DNA from 3 places in the Acidovorax sp. NCPPB 3576 genome. Region 2 is predicted to be linked to each of the others. Evidence: predicted binding sites of a transcription regulator. Region 2 holds the regulator's gene; each other region holds the start of a gene.
What was found. Region 2 encodes HrcA, which represses chaperone genes, less so after heat shock. Its sites were predicted from a motif close to TTAGCACTCNNNNNNNNNGAGTGCTAA; they were not measured.

Region 1 (2,268 bases), 2.4 Mb from region 2:
ATGCCGCGGATCGTGTTGACCACCAGCGTCGCCAGGGCTTCGCCCTCGACTTCTTCGGCAATGATCAGCAGCGGACGGCCGGCCTTCGCGACTTGCTCCAGCGTGGGCAGCAGGTCACGGATGTTGCTGATCTTCTTGTCGAACAGCAGCACGAAGGGGTTGTCCAGAATCGCGGATTGCTTTTCAGGATTGTTGATGAAGTAGGGCGACAGGTAGCCGCGGTCGAACTGCATGCCTTCCACGACGTCCAGTTCGGACTCGAGGGACTTGCCGTCTTCCACGGTGATCACGCCTTCCTTGCCGACCTTGTCCATGGCGTCAGCGATCAGCTTGCCGATCGTTTCGTCGGAGTTGGCGGAGATCGAACCGACCTGGGCGATTTCCTTGGAGGTCGTGGTGGCCTTGGAAGCCTTCTTCAGCTCTTCCACCAGGGCCGTCACGGCCTTGTCGATGCCGCGCTTGAGGTCCATCGGGTTGATGCCGGCGGCCACGTACTTGAAGCCTTCGCGCACGATGGCCTGTGCCAGCACGGTGGCGGTCGTGGTGCCGTCACCGGCGTTGTCGGACGTCTTGGAAGCCACTTCCTTCACGAGCTGGGCGCCCATGTTCTGCAGCTTGTCCTTCAGTTCGATTTCCTTGGCCACGGACACACCGTCCTTGGTCACGGTGGGGGCGCCGAACGAGCGCTCGAGCACCACGTTGCGACCCTTGGGGCCCAGGGTGACCTTGACCGCATTGGCCAGGATGTTCACGCCTTCGACCATGCGGGCGCGGGCTTCGCCGCCGAAAACTACGTCTTTTGCTGCCATTTGATTTCTCCGGATTCAGTAAACAGGATGTTCGGGAAAAGGGCCGGGAGGGCTTACTTTTCGACGACTGCGAACAGGTCGTCTTCCTTCATCACCAGCAATTCGTCGCCCTTGACCTTGACGGTCTGGCCAGAGTACTTGCCGAAAAGAACGCGGTCGCCGACCTTCACGTTCAGGGCGATCAGTTCGCCCTTGTCGTTCTTCTTGCCGGGACCGACGGCCAGCACTTCACCTTGATCGGGCTTTTCAGCAGCGTTGTCGGGGATCACGATGCCGGAAGCGGTCGTGGTTTCGCTTTCAATGCGCTTGACGATCACGCGATCGTGCAGGGGGCGAAGGTTCATTGCATCTCTCCTGGTTCAAAAAAGGATTGCGACATCAACAATGCGCCCGCAGGGTGCGGGCGCTTTCTGACTTCAGCGGCCATGTGCCGGCGTTGCTAGCACTCGGTCGCGTCGAGTGCTAATGATACGGGCATTCTCTGGCATTTCAAGGGGGACCCTGTGAGGGCTTGATATCGAAGCCCGTGCAAACCGTGCCAGGATTCCAAGTCAAAGCCGTGAATCCAACCCGTTCCCGGGCGCCGCCGGCGCAAGAGGCCGGATTGCGCCGATGCGGTTCGCGTGCGCTGGCGGGATCGCCGCGTGAGTTGGCTGGGGACGGGCCGCCGCATGCTTTTCGAAAGCCAGGCATCGGATGGGGGCGCCTGCGTGCATCGGACAAACATCGTTGAACGCCCATCACCAGAGGCGGCTGCCTCAAGCAAGATAAGGCGTGCACCTACAATACCGACCTCCTTGAGACCGGAGGTGATCCGGCGTCCTAACACAGCCTGCATCGCCATGCAGGACCGGGGCGTCGTTCTCGGCGCTCTCAATCAAACCGCCCGGGGGCGGGTAGATCAACAGATTCGGGAGTCCGATGGCGTCTTTGCAAGCAACCACCGCGCTGATGGGCATCGGCCTTGCGGTGCTGATCCTCTACCTGATCCGCAGGGACCACCTGTATCTGATGCATGGCCTGTTCTGGGTGGTGGTGGCTGGCGCTGCCGCCATGCTGGGTGCCTGGCCCGGGTTGATCGATCGCCTGGCGAGGTTGTTGGGCATCAGCTATCCCCCTGCGTTGCTGCTGCTTCTCGCCAGCATGGTGCTGCTGGTGAAGTCGCTCCACACCGACATGGTGAACACCCGCATTGAACGGGATGTCCGCCGATTGAACCAGCGGCTGGCCCTGCTGCAAGCCGACAACGAAAGCCTGCGTGCGCACGTCATGGGTGATGGGTCGCAACCATGACCGTGGCGCAGCCGTTGTTGCCAGTCATTCTGTGCGGCGGGTCGGGCACGCGCCTGTGGCCCCTGTCGCGGGAGGCGTATCCCAAGCAGTTTCTGGCATTGGCAGGCGCTACCACCATGCTGCAGGACACGGCGCTGCGGTTGCAGGGGTGGGACCCTGACATCGG
Region 2 (2,268 bases):
CAGGGCACAGTCAGTGGTGATGCCTTTGGACCTTGGCTTTGGCAAAGTCAGAGGACTTCTATGAACAAGAATCCGCATGGCTGACTCTGTGCAATGCCTACGCAAGCGAGTAGAACTGCCACCAAGAATTGCGCCGAGCGACGATGATTGCGAAAGTTCAGCTATGCGATTGATAGCAACTGAACCTGATGGGAGTTGGTAGGGCGTGGCGGACTTGAACCGACGACCAAAGGATTATGAGTCCTCTGCTCTAACCAACTGAGCTAACGCCCCCTGGTCGAATTGTATGTGCTTACTTGCGGTAACTCAGTGCGTTGGAAACCAACTTCGATGTGATGTCCACGATCTGGATCATCCTGTCATAGGGCATTCGGGTTGGCCCGATAACTCCCAAAGTTCCTACGATTTGTCCGTCAACTTCATAGGGAGCGGTGACCACAGAGAGTTCTTCGAAAGGCACTATTTGGCTCTCCCCCCCAATGAAGATACGCACGCCATCTGCACGGTTGGAAACATCAAGCAATCGCAAGATTTGCGTCTTCTGCTCGAACAAGTCGAACGCCCGGCGCAAGTTTCCCATGTCACTGGAGAAGTCACTGACTGCGAGCAGGTTGCGCTCGCCGGAGATCACAACGTCATCCCGGGATTCGGCCATCGCTTCTGATCCAACGTTGACAGCCGCTTGCATGAGCGAGCCAATTTCCTCTCGAAGCTGATCCACTTCCGTTTTCAAGCGCTCGCGCACCTGATCCATGTCCATCCCGGAATAGTGGCTGTTCAGGAAGTTGGCCGCTTCCACCAGATGCGACTGGGAGTAGTCCACGTCCGTGAATATCACCCGATTCTGTACGTCTCCTTCGGGCGAGACGATGATGACCAGCAAGCGCTTTTCCGACAATCTCAAAAATTCGATGTGTCTGAACACAGATGCACGCCGGGGCGCCATGACAACGCCTACAAACTGAGACAAGCTGGACAACAGGTGCGCCGCATTGGCTATCACCTTTTGCGGTTGCTCGGCAGCCAATTGAGGCGAATACAGTTGTTCGCGCTGCACTGTCAACATGGTGTCAACGAACAGGCGATACCCTTTGGCCGTGGGAATTCTGCCGGCAGACGTGTGCGGACTTGCGATCAACCCGATCTCTTCGAGATCAGCCATAACGTTACGTATGGTGGCAGGAGACAGGTCAAGACCGGATGCGCGTGACAACGTGCGCGAACCCACAGGCTGACCATCGGCTATATACCGCTCCACTAGCGCCTTCAGCAACAACTTGGCACGGTCATCAATCATTGAATCATTTTAATGATCTAATTTCCCGATGAAGCTCAGGTTCAAACGGGTTGCACTTTTCGGCAAATACCAGCCGCTCACATCCAACGTTATTTCTGAAAGCTCACGCAATGCCGTGCAAGAGGTTGCGCAGTTCCTCATGAACGAAGGCTGTGAACTCATCCTGGATCAGGAAACTGCCAACAACACTGGCATTTCCGACTATGCGGTGATGAAGACGGAGCAGATTGGTGAGGAGTGCGATCTAGGGATGGTGATCGGGGGAGACGGCACGATGTTGGGCATTGGCAGGCAGTTGGCGCCCTTCAAAACTCCTTTGATCGGCATCAACCAGGGGCGACTGGGGTTCATCACCGATATCCCTTTGGACGAACATGCTTCTGCACTGAGACCGATGCTCCAGGGAGAGTATGAAGAAGACGCAAGGCCGCTGATGCATGCGTGCGTGATGCGCCAGGGTGAATGTGTATTTGAAGCGCTGGCGCTCAACGACGTCGTGGTCAATCGTGGCTCTACTTCTGGCATGGTCGAATTGCGAGTCGAAGTAGGTGGGCATTTCGTGTCCAACCAGCGGGCAGACGGACTCATCATTGCGTCGCCCACAGGTTCCACCGCATATGCTCTATCCGCAGGAGGCCCCATGCTGCACCCAGCGATCCCTGGCTGGGTGATGGTTCCCATAGCGCCCCACACCCTGTCCAATCGCCCTATCGTGCTACCAGACACGACAGACATTGCGGTGGAAGTCGTGGGAGGCCGAGACGTCAGTGCCAATTTCGACATGCAGTCGTTGGCGTCACTTCAGCACGGTGATCGAATCGTGGTGCGGCGGTCAGAACACTGCGTCCGCTTCTTGCACCCTCGAGGCTGGAATTACTTTTCTACATTGCGCAAAAAATTGCGCTGGAATGAAGGGGGCTCATAGTGGCGCTCAAACGGATCGCATTGCGCGATTTCGTCATCGTGGAGGT
Region 3 (2,268 bases), 230 kb from region 2:
GCCCGCGCCCACCTTGTTTTCCACGATCACCGGATGGCCCAGCGCCTGAGCCAGCGGTTCGGCAAACGTGCGCGCGGTCAGGTCGGGCGACGAGCCCGGCGGAAAGCCCACGATGATGCGCAGCGGCTTGCTCGGCCACCCCGGCGTCGCGAGGGCGCCGGGCGCCGACTGGGCAGCAGCCATACCCAGAGCGCCGGCGAGCGAAAGGGCAACCATCAACGTGCGGCGTCGAACGGCGGGGAAAGTCATGGGGGTCTCGTCCTTGGGAGTCGGGGCACGCCGGGGGCGGGCGCACCAATGAAAGAGCGCGCAATCCACAGGGGATTGCGCGCTCGGGATTATCGCCATGCCAACCGCGCCTGCGAAGGCGGGCGGCCATCTGGTCAGGCGTACTCGACCAGGGCTTTTTTCATCTTCTTCATCGCGGCCACTTCGATCTGGCGGATGCGTTCGGCGCTCACGCCATACACGGCGGCCAGCTCGTGCAGCGTCATGCCGCCAGAGCCATCGTCGTTCACCTTCAACCAGCGCTCTTCCACGATGCGGCGGCTGCGGTCGTCCAGGCCCGACAGGGCAACTGCGATGCCGTCCGTGGCCAGGGCGTCGCGCTGGCGCGACTCGATCATGGCGGTCGGCTCGTGCGCTCCGTCGGCCAGGTAGGCGATGGGGCCGTAGGCCTGTTCGCCATCATCCGAAGGCGAGGGGTCGAGCATGACGTCGCCGCCCGACAGGCGGGTTTCCATCTCGATCACGTCTTCGCGCTTGACGTTCAGGTGCTGCGCCACCGCGTCGATTTCGCGCTCGGACAGCGTGTCGCGGTGGGTGGCCGCATCGGCCGCTGCCGCATCGGCCTTGAAGCCCTGCTTCATCGAGCGCAGGTTGAAGAACAGCTTGCGCTGCGACTTCGTCGTGGCGACCTTGACCATGCGCCAGTTCTTCAGGATGTATTCGTGGATCTCGGCCTTGATCCAGTGCATGGCGTAGCTCACCAGGCGCACGTTCTGATCGGGGTCGAAACGCTTGACGGCCTTCATCAGGCCCACGTTGCCTTCCTGGATCAGGTCGCCGTGCGGCAGGCCGTAGCCGAGGTATTGGCGGGCGATCGACACCACCAGGCGCAAGTGCGACATCACCATGCGGCCAGCCGCATCCACGTCGTTGTTTTCCTTGAGCTGGCGCGCGTAGGTGCGTTCTTCTTCCGCCGTGAGGAGCGGAAGGCGGTTCACCGCCGAGATGTATGCATCCAGATTGCCCAAGGGGGGGATGAGCGCCCAAGGATTGGCGGGAGCCAGAGCAGTGGCTGCGGTTCCAGATTGAAGCGTCATTCCAGAGGTCCTTTCTTCCATGACATTCATGTTAGCACTCCATATGAGGGAGTGCTAAGGGACTAGTTCCCGCGCCGGCGTAGGACGCTGCAGATGAGATTCGGAAGAAAAAATACGTCCCACCGCAATGCTAGCAATGGTTTTGTGCTATTGGATTAATAGCAATCAAGTCCAAAAACTTCGTTTTGTGAACAATCAATTCGCCGGATGGCACCAATCGGCTTGCCCCGCCCAAGCCCCGTTGAAGGCCGGGAGCCTGGGCGCCGAGCCACCCTTCAGGTCAACAAAGCCTGCGCGAATTCCTTGGCGTTGAACGTTTCCAGGTCTTCCAGCTTTTCGCCCACCCCGATGAAGTACACCGGAATCGGCCGCTCCTGCGCAATGGCGGCCAGCACGCCGCCCTTGGCCGTGCCGTCCAGCTTGGTCACGATGAGGCCGGTCAGCTGCAGCGCATCGTCGAAGGAGCGCACCTGGGCCAGCGCGTTCTGCCCGGTGTTGCCATCGATCACCAGCAGCACCTCGTGCGGCGCCGTCGCATCCGCCTTGGTGACCACGCGCTTGATTTTCTGCAGCTCCTGCATCAGGTGCAGCTGGGTCGGCAGCCGCCCGGCGGTATCGACCAGCACCACGTCCTTGCCGCGCGCCTTGCCGGCAGTGACGGCATCGAAGCTCACCGCCGCGGGGTCGCCACCGTCCTGGCTGACGATCTCGACCGTGTTGCGGTCGGCCCAGACGCCGAGCTGCTCGCGCGCCGCCGCCCGGAAGGTGTCCGCCGCGGCCAGCAACACGGCCGCGCCTTCGTTCGCCAGGTGCTTGGTGAGCTTGCCGATGGAGGTCGTCTTGCCTGCGCCATTGACCCCCGCCACCATGATCACGGTGGGCGTGTGGCGGCCGATGACCAGCGATTTCTCCAGGGGGCGCAGCAGGTCGGCCAGGGCCTCGG

Region 1: the regulator HrcA is predicted to act here: its motif matches at 1,249-1,275, upstream of M5C98_RS04515 (co-chaperone GroES).
Region 3: the regulator HrcA is predicted to act here: its motif matches at 1,357-1,383, upstream of rpoH (RNA polymerase sigma factor RpoH).

Annotation. Positions count from the first base shown of each region.
Region 1 covers NZ_CP097267.1:951,613-953,880, forward strand. Annotated here, with positions in the region: gene groL (chaperonin GroEL) at 1-809, opposite strand, end outside; gene M5C98_RS04515 (co-chaperone GroES) at 863-1,153, opposite strand; gene M5C98_RS04520 (DUF2304 domain-containing protein) at 1,731-2,102, shown strand; gene M5C98_RS04525 (mannose-1-phosphate guanylyltransferase/mannose-6-phosphate isomerase) at 2,099-2,268, shown strand, end outside.
Region 2 covers NZ_CP097267.1:3,961,469-3,963,736, forward strand. Annotated here, with positions in the region: tRNA gene M5C98_RS18100 (tRNA-Ile) at 197-273, opposite strand; gene hrcA (heat-inducible transcriptional repressor HrcA) at 293-1,297, opposite strand; gene M5C98_RS18110 (NAD kinase) at 1,326-2,222, shown strand; gene recN (DNA repair protein RecN) at 2,222-2,268, shown strand, end outside.
Region 3 covers NZ_CP097267.1:4,192,786-4,195,053, reverse strand. Annotated here, with positions in the region: gene M5C98_RS19180 (Bug family tripartite tricarboxylate transporter substrate binding protein) at 1-249, opposite strand, end outside; gene rpoH (RNA polymerase sigma factor RpoH) at 384-1,325, opposite strand; gene ftsY (signal recognition particle-docking protein FtsY) at 1,601-2,268, opposite strand, start outside.